Regions from separate parts of the Streptomyces sp. EDA2-14 genome, predicted to be linked through region 1. Evidence: riboswitches for the same ligand, from Rfam matches in the RefSeq annotation. Region 1 holds a riboswitch; the other holds the start of a gene.
The links. A riboswitch is a leader RNA that binds a small molecule or an ion and turns the genes downstream of it on or off. The one in region 1 is predicted to bind S-adenosylmethionine.
Positions count from the first base shown of each region.

Region 2: linked by a shared signal. The riboswitch ahead of ACY34M_RS04195 (aminotransferase class V-fold PLP-dependent enzyme) and the one ahead of thrC (threonine synthase) in region 1 are both predicted to bind S-adenosylmethionine.

Region 1 covers NZ_JBUEGE010000002.1:124,911-132,009, forward strand. The annotation lists gene otsB (trehalose-phosphatase) at 1-122, shown strand, start outside; gene ACY34M_RS06860 (alpha,alpha-trehalose-phosphate synthase (UDP-forming)) at 99-1,484, opposite strand; gene ACY34M_RS06865 (DUF7927 domain-containing protein) at 1,571-3,397, opposite strand; gene ACY34M_RS06870 (glucosyl-3-phosphoglycerate synthase) at 3,436-4,383, opposite strand; SAM riboswitch class I at 4,545-4,699, shown strand; gene thrC (threonine synthase) at 4,718-6,025, shown strand; gene ACY34M_RS06880 (MoaD/ThiS family protein) at 6,076-6,351, shown strand; gene ACY34M_RS06885 (cold-shock protein) at 6,811-7,017, shown strand.
Region 2 covers NZ_JBUEGE010000001.1:941,953-949,051, forward strand. The annotation lists gene qcrA (cytochrome bc1 complex Rieske iron-sulfur subunit) at 1-285, shown strand, start outside; gene qcrB (cytochrome bc1 complex cytochrome b subunit) at 282-1,919, shown strand; gene trpD (anthranilate phosphoribosyltransferase) at 2,054-3,118, shown strand; SAM riboswitch class IV at 3,216-3,333, shown strand; gene ACY34M_RS04195 (aminotransferase class V-fold PLP-dependent enzyme) at 3,513-4,886, shown strand; gene ACY34M_RS04200 (Lrp/AsnC family transcriptional regulator) at 4,905-5,186, opposite strand; gene ACY34M_RS04205 (rhomboid family intramembrane serine protease) at 5,183-5,926, opposite strand; gene ACY34M_RS04210 (hypothetical protein) at 6,040-6,279, shown strand; gene ACY34M_RS04215 (NYN domain-containing protein) at 6,312-7,099, shown strand, end outside.

The DNA.
Region 1 (7,099 bases):
TGCCGGGACTCCTGGTGGCGGCGGACTCCGTCGTGCCGGAACTCGCCGAGAGGGCCGACCTGTTGGTGGCGGGCCCCGCGGACCTGGCGGCCTTCCTGTCAGTCCTGGCGCAGCGCCTCTAGCTGGTCGAGGAACCACTGCCCCGGCGGCAGCGCGGTCGCCGCGGCGGCGAGCCGCTTCGTGCGCTCCGCCCGCTCGTCCCGCGGCATGGCGAGCGCTTCGGCGAGGGCCCGCGCCGTCCCGCTCACGTCGTACGGGTTCACGGTCAGCGCGTCGTCGGCCAGCTCCTCGTACGCCCCGGCCTCCCGCGAGAGCACCAGCGCGCACCCGTCGTCGGAGACGACCGGCACCTCCTTGGCGACCAGGTTCATGCCGTCCCTGATCGGGTTCACGAGCGCCACGTCGGCGAGCCGGTACGCGGCCAGCGAGCGCGCGAAGTCGTCCTTCACGTGCAGCACGACCGGAGTCCAACCCTCCGTACCGAAGCGCGTGTTGATGGACTCGGCGACCCGCGCCACCTCGTCGGTGTAGTCCCGGTACACGGCCAGGTCCTGGCGCGACGGGTAGGCGAACGCGACGTGCACGACCCGCTCCCGCCACTCGGGCCGGGTCTCAAGCAGCAGCTCGTACGACCGCAGCCCGCGCACGATGTTCTTCGACAACTCCGTCCGGTCCACCCGCACGATCACCTTGCGGTCCTCGCCCACCTGCGCGCGCAGCGCCGAGAGCCGCTCCTCCACATCGTCCCGGTGCGCCCGCTCGCGCAGGAAGTCCGCGTCGGCGCCGAGCCCGTGCACCCCGATCCGCGTCCCGGACGTGCCGCCCACGAGATGCGTACAGCAATCGGTGAAGGCGTCCGCCCAGCGCCGGGTCAGGAACGCACAGCGGTCGGCGCCGAGCATGCCCTTGAGCACCTGCTCGGCGATGTCGTCGGGCAGTATCCGGAAGTAGTCGACGGGCGCCCAGGGCGTGTGCGAGAAGTGCCCGATCCGCAGGTCCCCGCGCAGCTCGCGGAGCATCCCCGGCACCAGCGTCAGGTGGTAGTCCTGCACGACCACCGTCGCGCCCGCCGCCGCCTCCTCGGCGAGAGCCTCGGCGAAGGCCCGGTTGTACGCCTCGTAGGCCGCCCACCGCCGGCGGAACTCCGGGCCGAACGACGGCTCCAGAGGCGTCTGGTACAGCATGTGGTGCACAAACCACAGCACCGAGTTCGCGATCCCGTTGTACGCGTCCGTGTGCACGTCGGCGTCGATGTCGAGCATCCGCACGCCCGGTTCGGTGACGCCGCGGCGCACCGCCTCCCGGTCGCCCTCGCCCATCGCCGAGCACACCCACAACTTGTCCTCGACGACGCTCAGCGCCGACACCAGACCGCCTCCGCCGCGCCGCGCCTCGATCCCTCCGGCGTCGTCGACGGCGTACGTGACCGGGCCGCGGTTGGACGCGACGAGAACCTCAGCAGCACCATGCGTCGTGGAACTCATACGGGCACGCTAGCCCGGCCCGGAAACGTTCAAACGTACGGCCGGGCCCCTGTCGGAGCCCGGCCGTATACGAGTCCGCGCTCAGGTCACTGCCTGCGGCCGCGGACCGCGGCGACGAGCAGCGCGCCGAGCCCGCACAGCGCGACCGCGAGCCCGCCGTACAGCGGCAGGTCCGAGCGGGAGCCGGTCTCGGCCATCTCGCCACCGCTCGGCGGGTTCGGCGGGGCGGGCCGGGCCTGCTGGCTCCCGCCGCCCGTGGACGCGGTGGGCTCGGGCTTCGGGGTGTTCCCGCCCGGCTGGTCCGACGGTGCGGGCGTCGGGTCGGTCGGGGTCTGCGTGGGGCCGGTCGGCGACGGCGACGGCGCCCCCCGCCCGATGACGGGCGAGATGCCGCACCGCACGTCGGTGGAGCCCTCCTCGCAGTTGGTGCGCGGAGTGTCGGCGGTGACGCTGTTCGTGAGCCTGCCGTCCCCGCTCACCGGGTCGTTGACCTTCACCGAGTACGTGACGGTCGCGGTCTCGCCGGCCGGGATGTCACCGGTGTAGTTGATCTTCGGCTCGGTGTAGGAGACGTCCCCGGTGCTCGCCTTCGCGTCGTTGTTGTACGTCGCGTCGTCGAGGTTCTCGGTGAGGTCGTCGGTGAACTTGGCGTTCGGGTACGGCAGCCGGCTGACGTTCTTCGCCTTCACCGTGTACGTGACGGTGTCGCCGGGCTCGACCTTCGCCGGGCTCGCCGTCTTGGTGATCTCCAGGTCTGGCACCGGGACGGACAGGGCGAGCGCCGAGGGGACGTAGGTGTCGCCCTTGGTGGAGAAGTCCAGGGTGGTGGAGGTCGAGCCGACCGGGATCGGTTCGTCACCCGCGGCCCGCGTGGTGCCGCTGCTCGTGACGTCGAACTCCTTCGCGTCGATGCTCAGGTTGTTGCGCATCTTCGGGTCGAGGGCGCCGTCGTCCTCGGAGATGAAGAAGTTGTTGGTGTTGCCGGTGTGCGTCTCCCGGATGTTCTTGCCGCCCACGGCGAACCGGTCGCCCGCCGTGTTCCAGTCGCCCTCGTACGCGGTGACGCTGGCCCGCGGGGTGCCCGAGGTGCGGTAGAAGCCGTCGACCGTGACGCGGGTGGCCGGGGAGGTGGAGCGCTGCAGGACGTGGCCGCCGTAGATGTAGACGTTGCGGCGGTCCGGCGCGTAGTCGTCGTTCGGGCCGTCGTACTTGTAGACGACGGTCATCGACCAGCCGCCCACACAGCCCTTGCCGGTGGGCGCCCAGACGTCGCCGACGGAGACCGGGATGTCGTTTCCGGTCCCGATGATGGCGCTGAAGCGGTCCGTGACGTCCGCTTCGCCCGTGTAGTAGTGCGGTCCGCTGGTCGAGGCGGGGTCCCGCACCACGTTGGTCGGGGAGACCTTCGTCGGCGTCGCGCCGCCGATGCCGACCACGGGCGCCGCGTCCTGCGGCTCACCGGGCGAGGGGTCGACGTCGGCGCCGGAGATGTCGCAGCGCTTGAGCTGGGCGCCGCTCGGGCCCTTGTACGTGCCGTCGTTGCCGCCGTAGAAGAGGCGGGCGTAGGCGACCCTGGCGCCGGGCGGGATGGCGACCCGGCCGGTGCTGGAGCCGTAGCCGTCCGTCGTCCCGGCCTTGTTGATCCGTTCCATGACGAACGTGTTGTTGTTGTCCCGGCCCTCGCCGTTCGCGGCGACCGCGCAGCGCGCGGCCATGTCGGCGTCGCCCGTCGGGCAGCCCATGACCGTGTTGCCGATGGTCTTGAAGTCGCCGTAGATCGATTCGTCGTAGCGCTTGGCGAAGGGGGAGACCACGTCGGCGGACGCGGAGCTCGGGGCGAGGCCGGCCAGGGAGGCCGTGAGGACGGCGGCGACGGCGACGGCCGCCCTGCCCTTTACTTGTCTAATCCGCATAAAGGGCAAGCTAGACAAAACATATGATTATGCCGCGCTTATGCGACGCGACGCTCCGTGTACTCACTGATTTCGATCATCGGAGGGCGTTCCTCCGTGTCGACCGCGTGCGTGCGCGGCTCGAAGCCGTCCGCACCCCGCTCGAACTGCGTGAGCACCGGCCGCACCAGATGTCCGCGCGCGAGCCGCAGCTGCGCGGTGCGGTAGATCGCCGCCGCCATCCGGCCCAGCGCCTGCCCGTCCTGGTGCCGGTGCTTGCGCACCCCCACGTCGACCTGGGCGAGCCCGTCCAGGCCCACGGTGTGCAGCGCGTCCACGAGCAGGCCCAGCTCGACCCCGTACCCGACGGGGAACGGGAGGCGCTCAAGGAGCGAGCGGCGGGCCGCGTACTCGCCGCCCAGCGGCTGCACGAACCCGGCCAGTTGCGGCCAGTGCAGATTCAGGATCGGGCGGGCCATCAGCTCGGTCACCCGGCCGCCCTGACCCGCGGCCCCGTCCAGCGGACGGTCGTACATCGCCTTCACGAAGTGCACGCCGGGCTCGGTCAGCAGCGGACCGACGATCCCGGAGACGAAGTCCGCCGAGAACTCCTTCAGATCGGCGTCGACGAAGCACACGATGTCACCGGAAGTGACGAAAAGGGAGCGCCACAGCACCTCACCCTTGCCGGGCCCGACCGGGACCCGCGGCAGGATCGTGTCCCGGTGCTCGACGCGCGCCCCGGCCGCCGCCGCGACCTCGGAGGTGCGGTCGGTGGAGCCGGAGTCGATCACCACGAGCTCGTCGACGAGCGGCACCGCCTCCGTCATCAGCGTGCGCCGGATCTCGGCGACGATCGCACCGACCGTCGCCTCCTCGTTCAGCGCGGGCAGTACGACACTCACCGTCTGACCCGAGGCGTGCTTGGCGGCGACCAACCGGTGCAGCGGATGATCGTCCACGGACCAGGAGCGCCGCTCAAGCCAGCGCTCGACCTCTTCCAGCACGGTCTGGGTTCCTTCCCTCAGGATCCACATGTGATCCATCTCGCGGTTCGGACGACTATCTCAAGGGTCCGGGCCTTCGGTTACAGTCTTGAACAACGCCGGTGACCATCGCATGTCGGGGGTCGCCTGCCGTAGACAACTGAATCCACACAATCGAATACCGCTCATCCAGAGGGGCAGAGGGAAACGGCCCGTTGAAGCCCCGGCAACCCTCCAGCCGGTCTCGTCCGCACACCGCAGTGCGCCCGCGAGGCTCCCGGCTAGGGAAGGTGCCAAATCCGTCTCGTGGCGAGATGCGTCACGAGAAAGATGAGGAGAAAGGGCCTCGCCTCTCATGGCTGTACAGACTGTCGCCACCGAAACCGCCGCCGCCGTCGACGCTGTTGATCTGGGGCCGGCTTCCGGCCTCTCCTGCCGCGAGTGCGGCGCCGTCGTCCCGCTCGGCCCCGTCTTCGCCTGTGCCGAGTGTTTCGGGCCGCTCGAAGTCGCGTACGACCTGCCCACCGGTGACCCCGAGGCGCTGCGCAAGCAGATCGAGGCCGGTCCCGCCAACATCTGGCGCTACGCCCCGCTGCTGCCCGTCCCGGCCGACGTCGCCGAGAAGCCGAACCTGAACCCCGGCTGGACCAAGCTCGTCAAGGCCGACAACCTCGGCCGTGAACTGGGCGTCGCCGAGGGCAAGTTGTTCGTCAAGGACGACTCCGGCAACCCCACGCACTCCTTCAAGGACCGCGTCGTCGCGCAGGCCATCGAGGCCGCCCGCGCCTTCGGCTTCACCACGCTCTCCTGCTCCTCCACCGGCAACCTGGCCGGCGCCGTCGGCGCCGCGGCCGCCCGCGCCGGCTTCCGCTCCTGCGTGTTCATCCCGCACGACCTGGAGCAGGGCAAGGTCGTCATGGCCGGTGTCTACGGCGGTGACCTCGTCGCCATCGAGGGCAACTACGACGACGTGAACCGTTTCTGCTCCGAGCTCATCGGCGACCCGCTGGGCGAGGGCTGGGGCTTCGTGAACGTGAACCTGCGCCCGTACTACGGCGAGGGCTCCAAGACGCTCGCGTACGAGATCTGCGAACAGCTCGGCTGGCAGCTCCCCGACCAGCTGGTCATCCCGATCGCCTCCGGCTCGCAGTTCACGAAGATCGACAAGGGCCTCAAGGAGCTGATCAAGCTCGGCCTCGTCGAGGACAAGCCCTACAAGCTCTTCGGCGCCCAGGCCGAGGGCTGCTCCCCGGTCTCCGTCGCCTACAAGGGCGGCCACGACGTGGTCCGCCCGCAGAAGCCGACGACCATCGCCAAGTCCCTCGCCATCGGCAACCCCGCCGACGGCCCCTACGTCCTCGACATCGCCCGCCGCACCGGCGGCGCCGTGGAGGACGTGAACGACGAGCAGGTCGTCGACGCGATCAAGCTGCTCGCGCGCACGGAGGGCATCTTCGCGGAGACGGCCGGCGGTGTGACGCTGGGCGTCACCAAGAAGCTCATCGAGGCGGGCCAGATCGACCCGTCGCTCACCACCGTCGTCCTGAACACCGGTGACGGCCTCAAGACGCTGGACGCGGTCGCCGAGTCCTCGCAGGCCACCGCCACCATCCGGCCGAGCCTGGACGCGTTCCGCGACGCCGGTCTCGCCGCCGACCACTGAGCCCAGCCGACCACTGAGCCAACCGAACTTGTAGCACCGGGAGTCACCGCATGAGCGTCAACGTTCGCATCCCCACCATCCTGCGCACCTACACGGGCGGCCAGTCCGAGGTCGCCGCCGAGGGCGCCACCCTCGCCGACGTCATCGCCGACCTGGAGAAGAACCACACCGGCATCGCCGCCCGCGTCCTCGACGACCAGGGCAAGCTGCGCCGCTTCGTGAACGTCTACGTCAACGACGACGACGTCCGCTTCGAGCAGGGCCTTCAGACGGCGACGCCGGACGGCGCCGGCGTCTCGATCATTCCGGCCGTCGCCGGAGGCTGACCGTCCGGCACAGTGCCGACGGCTGATCTTCCGTAGGTCTACACAGAGTTATCCGAATTGCCCCCTCCGCGAGAGAAGCGGAGGGGGCAATTCTGCATGGTTGAGCGCGGTACAGTTGGGGAAGCTGCTGCGATTCCGATACGCGGTGCATGACGGGTGCATATGAGTTCTCGCCCGCTGCCCGACAAGAAGCAGCCAAAGTGTCCAGCCCTTTCGGGCCTTTTACGGCATTTACGCGGCCCGAGTTGCCCGCACATCCGGTGAGTTGACCCGGTTTCCCCGATCTGGCGTGCCCAGAATTCTCGTCCGATTGACCTGTTGCAGACGGCAGTTGGGCAGATACATTCAGCCGCGGTCGACGCGTTCCGGCGCACACCCCCATATCCCATGGGGCGTGAGGTCTGACCCGGGTCCGCGAAGTGCGGTCCTGCGCAAGGGCCAGTAATAGGGGAGTTAGGCATGGCTCAGGGCACCGTCAAGTGGTTCAACGCGGAGAAGGGGTACGGCTTCATCGCGGTCGACGGTGGTGCGGATGTTTTCGTCCACTACAGCGCGATTCAGATGGACGGCTACCGCACCCTCGAAGAGGGTCAGCGGGTCGAGTTCGAGATCTCGCAGGGCCAGAAGGGGCCGCAGGCCGACATGGTCCGCGTGGCCGCCGGCTGAACGCGCGCGTCAGACTGCAAGCTTGCACGTCGCACGTCATGGAGGGCTCGTCTCCCGGTCGACCGGGGGCGGGCCCTTCGTG
Region 2 (7,099 bases), on a different contig from region 1:
AAGGACAAGCAGGAACTCGAGTGGTCCCACGAGGGCATCGTGGCGTACTCGAAGATCTGCACCCACGTCGGTTGCCCGATCTCGCTGTACGAGCAGCAGACGCACCACGCTCTGTGCCCGTGCCACCAGTCCACCTTCGACCTCTCCGACGGCGCCCGGGTGATCTTCGGTCCTGCCGGTCACGCGCTGCCGCAGCTGCGCATCGGCGTCAACGGTGAGGGTCACCTCGAGGCGCTGAGCGATTTCGCTGAGCCCGTCGGTCCTGCCTTCTGGGAGCGCGGATGAGTACTACGACCACGAACGACGCGCCTGAGCGCGAGAAGGCACCGGCCGGCGAGCGTGTCGCCGACTGGGCCGACGGACGTCTGGGGATCTACTCCCTGGCCAAGTCCAACATGCGCAAGATCTTTCCGGACCACTGGTCCTTCATGCTCGGCGAGATCTGCATGTACAGCTTCATCATCATCATCCTCACGGGTGTGTACCTGACGCTGTTCTTCCACCCGTCGATGAACGAGGTGGAGTACCACGGCAGCTACGTCCCGCTGCAGGGACAGCTGATGTCCGAGGCGTTCAACTCGACCATGCACATCTCCTTCGATGTGCGCGGTGGTCTGCTGATCCGTCAGATCCACCACTGGGCCGCGCTGATCTTCCTCGCCGGCATGTTCGTGCACATGATGCGCGTGTTCTTCACGGGTGCGTTCCGCAAGCCGCGTGAGGTCAACTGGCTGTTCGGCTTCCTGCTGTTCGTCCTGGGCATGTTCACCGGCTTCACCGGTTACTCGCTCCCGGACGACCTGCTCTCCGGCACCGGTGTCCGCTTCATGGAGGGCGCGATCCTGTCCGTGCCGATCATCGGCACGTACATCTCGTTCTTCCTCTTCGGCGGCGAGTTCCCGGGCGGCGACTTCGTCGCGCGGTTCTACTCGATCCACATCCTGCTGCTGCCGGGCATCATGCTCGGCCTGATGGTGGCGCACCTGATCCTGGTCTTCTACCACAAGCACACGCAGTTCGCGGGCGCCGGAAAGACCAACAAGAACGTCGTCGGCATGCCGCTGCTCCCGGTCTACATGGCCAAGGCGGGTGGCTTCTTCTTCCTGGTCTTCGGTGTCATCGCGGTGGTCGCCGCGATCGCCTCGATCAACCCGATCTGGGCCATCGGCCCGTACCGTCCGGACCAGGTGTCCACCGGCGCCCAGCCCGACTGGTACATGGGCTTCTCCGAAGGCCTGATCCGTGTGATGCCGGGCTGGGAGATCAACCTCTGGGGTCACACGCTCGTCCTGGGTGTGTTCATCCCGCTGGTGATCTTCCCGCTGGTCCTCGCGGCCATCGCCGTCTACCCGTTCATCGAGTCCTGGGTCACCGGCGACAAGCGCGAGCACCACATCCTGGACCGCCCGCGCAACGCTCCGACCCGTACGGCCTTCGGTGTCGCGTGGATCACCTGGTACATGGTGCTGCTCGTCGGTGGTGGCAACGACCTCTGGGCCACGCACTTCCACCTGTCGATCAACGCGATCACCTGGTTCGTCCGGATCTCCTTCTTCGTCGGACCGGTCATCGCCTTCATCGTCACCAAGCGGATCTGCCTCGGCCTCCAGCGCCGCGACAAGGACAAGGTGCTGCACGGACGCGAGTCCGGCATCATCAAGCGCCTGCCGCACGGTGAGTTCATCGAGGTGCACGAGCCCCTCGACCAGGAGGCGCTGCACACGCTCACGGCGCACGAGCAGTACAAGCCGGCCGAGATCGGCCCGACGGTCGACGAGAACGGTGTCGAGCGCAAGGCCACCCGGCGGCAGAAGCTGCGGGCCAAGCTCTCGCGCGGTTACTACGGGGAGAACAACCAGATCCCCAAGCCGACCGCCGAGGAGTACAAGGAGATCACCAGCGGCCACGGCCATCACTGATCTCTGAATCCGTCGCTGTAAGCCACAGCGGGAGCCCTCGTCCAGTGCCTGGACGGGGGCTCTTTGCGGTCCCGATACCTGGATAGGGTGGGGGCGCAGCAGCTTTCGACCCACAGATGCACACAGGAGCGGCCATGAGCGCTTTGAACCCCGCTGGAGGCGACACCGCGGCGGGCCGTTCCTGGCCCGCCGTCCTGAACGGCCTGCTGGAGGGCCGCGACCAGAGCGCCGACGACACGGCGTGGGCGATGGACCGGATCATGCGGGGCGAGGCGACCGACGCGCAGATCGCCGGGTTCGCGGTGGCGCTGCGCGCCAAGGGCGAGACCGTGCAGGAGATCTCCGGTCTCGTACGCGGCATGTACGAGCACGCGAACGTGATCGACGTGCCCGGCGAGACCGTCGACATCGTCGGCACCGGCGGGGACGGCGCCAAGACCGTCAACATCTCCACGATGTCCGCGATCGTCGTCGCGGGCACCGGCGCCAAGGTCGTCAAGCACGGCAACCGCGCCGCCTCCTCGGCCTCCGGCTCCTCCGACGTCCTGGAGAAGCTGGGCGTCAATCTCGACCTGTCGCCCAAGCGGGTGCCCGAGGTCGCCGAGGAAGCCGGCATCACGTTCTGCTTCGCCATAAAGTTCCACCCCGCGCTGCGGTACGCGGGCGCGGCGCGCGGCCAGCTCGGCATCCGGACCGTCTTCAACCTGCTCGGTCCGCTGACCAACCCGGCCAAGGTGAAGGCGCAGGCCGTCGGTGTCGCCGACGCCCGGATGGCGCCCATCGTGGCCGGGGTCTTCGCCGAGCGCGGCAACTCCTCGCTGGTGTTCCGCGGCGACGACGGGCTCGACGAGCTGACCACCACCGGCTCGTCCCGCGTCTGGGTCGTCCGGGACGGCGCCGTGCGCGAGGAGACCTTCGACCCGCGCGACGTCGGCATCGACATCGTGCCCATCGAGGCGCTGCGCGGCGGCGACCCCTCGTACAACGCGGAGGTCGCCCGGCGGCTCCTCGACGGCGAGCGGGGGCCCGTGCGCGACGCGGTGCTGCTGAACTCGGCGGCGGCCCTGGTGGCCGTGCGGCCGGGCGAGGGCACGCTCGTCGAGCAGATCCGGGCCGGCATGGACCGGGCCGCCGAGTCCATCGACTCCGGCGCGGCGAAGGCGGCGCTGGAGCGCTGGGTGGCGGCCAGCAACCGGTAGCCACGTTCTTGGTGTGACGCAGGGCGCAGTACGACTTGTCTCAAGAGTTGGACTGCGCCCTTGCCGTATCCGAGACGTGTGGCAGGATGCTTTCCAAGGTCATGAGTGACAGCGATCGAGGCCCCAGCCCGCTGTCCGGCAACCCTCCGTCCGTGGCGGGGTGCCCTGGGTGAAGACCAGGCCGTACGCAGCAAGGCGTGTGGCAAGCGCGGACCCCTCGCAACCCTGGGGTCCTGGTCCTCAAGGGAGCAGTCTCGTGAGCAAGCGAATGCGATAGGGCGTTTCGGCCCCGCCTCCGCGTACCCGTTTCACCTTTCTTTCCGTGCCGTAGAGCGCGCTGCTGCCGTGGCGCTCCGGCATGGTCAATTCGCTGACCTCGCCAGGGAGTTCACCCATGTCTGTTTCCGTCGACGCCGCCGCCTGCACCGAGACCGTCGCCCCGCTCCAGGTCCTCGGCCGGGACGTCACCGTGCCGCTCGTCACCGGTGGCGAGGTCACCTACGCCGCCCTCGACTACGCCGCCAGCGCGCCCGCCCTGCAGCGGGTGTGGGACGACGTCGCCGCCTACGCGCCGTACTACGGCAGCGTGCACCGCGGCGCCGGGTACCTGTCGCAGCTGTCCACCGACCTGTTCGAGAACTCCCGGGTCGCCGTCGCGGAGTTCCTCGGCTGCCGCGAGGACGACCAGGTCGTCTTCACCCGGTCCACCACCGACTCGCTGAACCTGCTCGCCGCCGCGCTGCCCGCCGACTGCGAGGTGTTCGTCTACGAGACCGAGCACCACGCCTCGCTGCTGCCGTGGCGCGACGCCCGTGTCACGTACCTCAACGCCCCTCGTACGCCCGACGAGGCCGTCGCCACCCTGGAGCGGGCTCTCGCCGACCGCGAGCCCTACGGGCCCGCCCTCGTCTGCGTCACCGGTGCCTCGAACGTCACCGGTGAGCTCTGGCCGGTGCGCGAGCTCGCGGCGGCCGCTCACGCGCACGGTGCCCGCATCGTGCTCGACGCCGCGCAGCTCGCGCCCCACCACCCGGTCTCCGTGGCGGACCTCGACGTCGACTGGGTCGCCTTCTCCGGGCACAAGCTGTACGCCCCGTTCGGCTCCGGTGTGCTCGCCGGGCGCTCCGACTGGCTGACGGCGGCCGAGCCGTACCTCGCGGGCGGCGGCGCTTCGAAGAAGGTCGCGCGGCGCACCGACGGCGGCGTGGACGTGGAGTGGCAGACCACCGCGGCCCGCCACGAGGCCGGTTCCCCGAACGTCATCGGCGTGTACTCGATCGCCTCCGCCTGCAAGGCGCTGACCGAGGCCGGGTTCGACAACCTCGTCGCCCGCGAGCAGCACCTCATCCGGAAGGTCCAGGAGGGGCTCGCGGCGGTGCCCGAGGTGAAGGTGCTGTCCCTGTTCGGTGACGAGGCGCCGCGCGTGGGCGTGCTGTCCTTCGTCGTCGAGGGGTGGAACTCCTCGCACTTCGCCGCCGCGCTCTCCGCCGAGTACGGGATCGGGGTCCGCGACGGTCTGTTCTGCGCCCACCCGCTGGTGCGCACGCTGCTCGGCTCCGACCCGCAGCAGCAGGGGGAGTGCGGGGCCCCGGATGCCGCGCCGGGCGAGAAGTCGCTCAACGCCATCCGCGTGAGCTTCGGCGCCGGGACGCCCGACGAGCACGTGGACCGCTTCGTGTCCGCCGTGACGGAGCTGGTGCGGGACGGCGCGCGCTGGAACTACCGCACGGAGGACGGCCGCTGCGTGCCGGACACGGCGAGCGCCTGAGGGGGAGCGGAGCGGGTCCTAGGCGTCGAGGCCGATCGAGAAGGCGGCCTCGAGGTCGTGCTGCGAGTACGTGCGGAACGCGACGTGCGTGTCCGTGCCCTCGACGCCCTGGATCTTGCTGATCTTTCCGGGGATGACGTCCGCCAGATCGTCGTGGCGGGCGACCCGGACCATGGCGATCAGGTCGTACGTACCGGTGACGGAGAAGACCTCGCTCACGTTGTCCAGGGCCGCGATCGACTCGGCGATCTCGGGGATCCGGTCCACGCTGGTCTTGATGAGCACGATCGCGGTGATCACGGCTGGCTGTCTCCCTCGGTGGCCGTGGCTGGGTTCGCCTCAACCTTAGCCCGCCCTCTGTATCTGCCCCACGCCCACAGGAACCCGACCGAGAACCCCACCAGGTGCGCCAGATACGCCACCCCCGGCCCCTGGCTGTCCTGGCCCGCCGCCACCCACTGCAGCGCCACCCAGAACGGCAGCACCACCCATGCCGGGAAGCGCAGCGGCAGAAAGAAGAGGAACGGGAAGACGCTCGTCACGCGGGCCTCGGGGAAGAGATAGAGGAACGCGCCGAGCACCGCCGAGATCGCCCCCGACGCGCCGACCAGGCTCTGATCGGAATCGGCGTGCGGGATCGCGTACCCGAGGAGCGCCACATAGCCGGTGACCACATAGAACAGGGCGTACGTGACGCGGCCCATGTGCTCCTCGACCATCGCCCCGAAGACGTAGAGGAAGAGCATGTTGCCGAGCAGGTGCAGCCAGCTTCCGTGCACGAACAAGGCCGTGAGCGGGGTGAGCAGGGCCCGCGCCGAGCCGCCGAGCAGTTCGTCGGGGACCACGCCCCAGCGTTCGAAGTACGCGCTCTGCGCGGCGAGCAGCCGGTCCCCGGTGCCGTAGCCGGGGTTCAGCCCCGAGGCCGGGGACAGTACGAAGACCACGCAGCAGACCGCGATGATGCCGTACGTGACCGGAGCCGGGTGTCCTCTGAGGAATGCGGTCAGCCTGTCGATCGCGGAGCGCCCATTGCCGATCATGGACAGAGCATGACGCAAGGCGGGGAGCGGGCGGCGCGCGGCAGGCCGTAGGGTTACGGGCAATAAAGCAAGCACCACGCAACCCGCATGCATCCGGAAGAAGGCACCACCCGATGACGGTTCCCCTGCCGACCGCCACCACCCGCTGGCGCTGCACCCTGTGCGGCAACCTGACGCGCTTCGACGTCACGCGGTCCTCGAAGGTCGTCGAGTACGTCCACCTGGACCTGGCCGGCGAGCCGAAGGTGGAGGAGCGCGACGTGGTCAGTGAGACCATCGAGTCGGTGCGCTGCCGCTGGTGCAACGCGGTGGACCAGGTGGAACTAGTGGACAGGCCCGGCGCCGACTCCTGAGGAGCGGCCCCACATCGACTTTGGGGTGACGGATGGTGGAGAGCACAGGTGGGGAGGCCGGGCACCCAGAGCAGGCCGCCGCCGCCGAAGTGCTCGACCGCCCGCTGCCCGAAGGCGTACGACGACGGGTCGTGCAGATCGCGTCGGACGGCTTCGGCGGACTGACGGTGGGTGAACTGCCGCCACAGTTGCGGCAGTATGCCCGGTTCACCCCGACCCGGCGGATGAAGTTCGCCGGCAACGCCATGGCGGCGGCCCTGGAGAGCGACCCGGTGTTCCGGCAGCGGATCGGGGAGCGCCTGCGGGACGCGCAGCCCGAACTGACCGGCGCCTTGGAGGCCGGTACGCCGCCGCCCGCCGCCGACCCGCTCGACGTGGCGGCGGCCGCCTACGTGCTGCGCCCCGTCGGCTGGGTGAAGCTCGTCGCCGCGGCGGGCGAGGACGCCCAGCGGGCCGACGCCGAGCGGGCCGACGAGGAGACCCGCGCCGAACTCGACCGGCTGCGCGACGAACTGGCCGAGGCCCGCGCCCACACCAAGAACGAGACGGAGCGACTCCGCACGGAACTCGACGCGGCCAAGCGCGAGGTCGGCTCCGTGGAGCGCAAGCTGCGGGCCGCGCTCAGCGACGTGAAGCGCGGCGAGGCCGCCGTGCGCAAGGCGAAGGCCGAGACCGACGCGGTGCGCGCCGAGAGCCAGGCCCAGGTGTCCGCGGCGGAGAGCGAGACCCGCCGGCTCAAATCGCGGCTCGGCGAGGCGGAGGCGGCCCTGGAGTCCTCCCGCCGGGCGGCCCGCGAGGGGCGCAGCATCGAGGACATGCG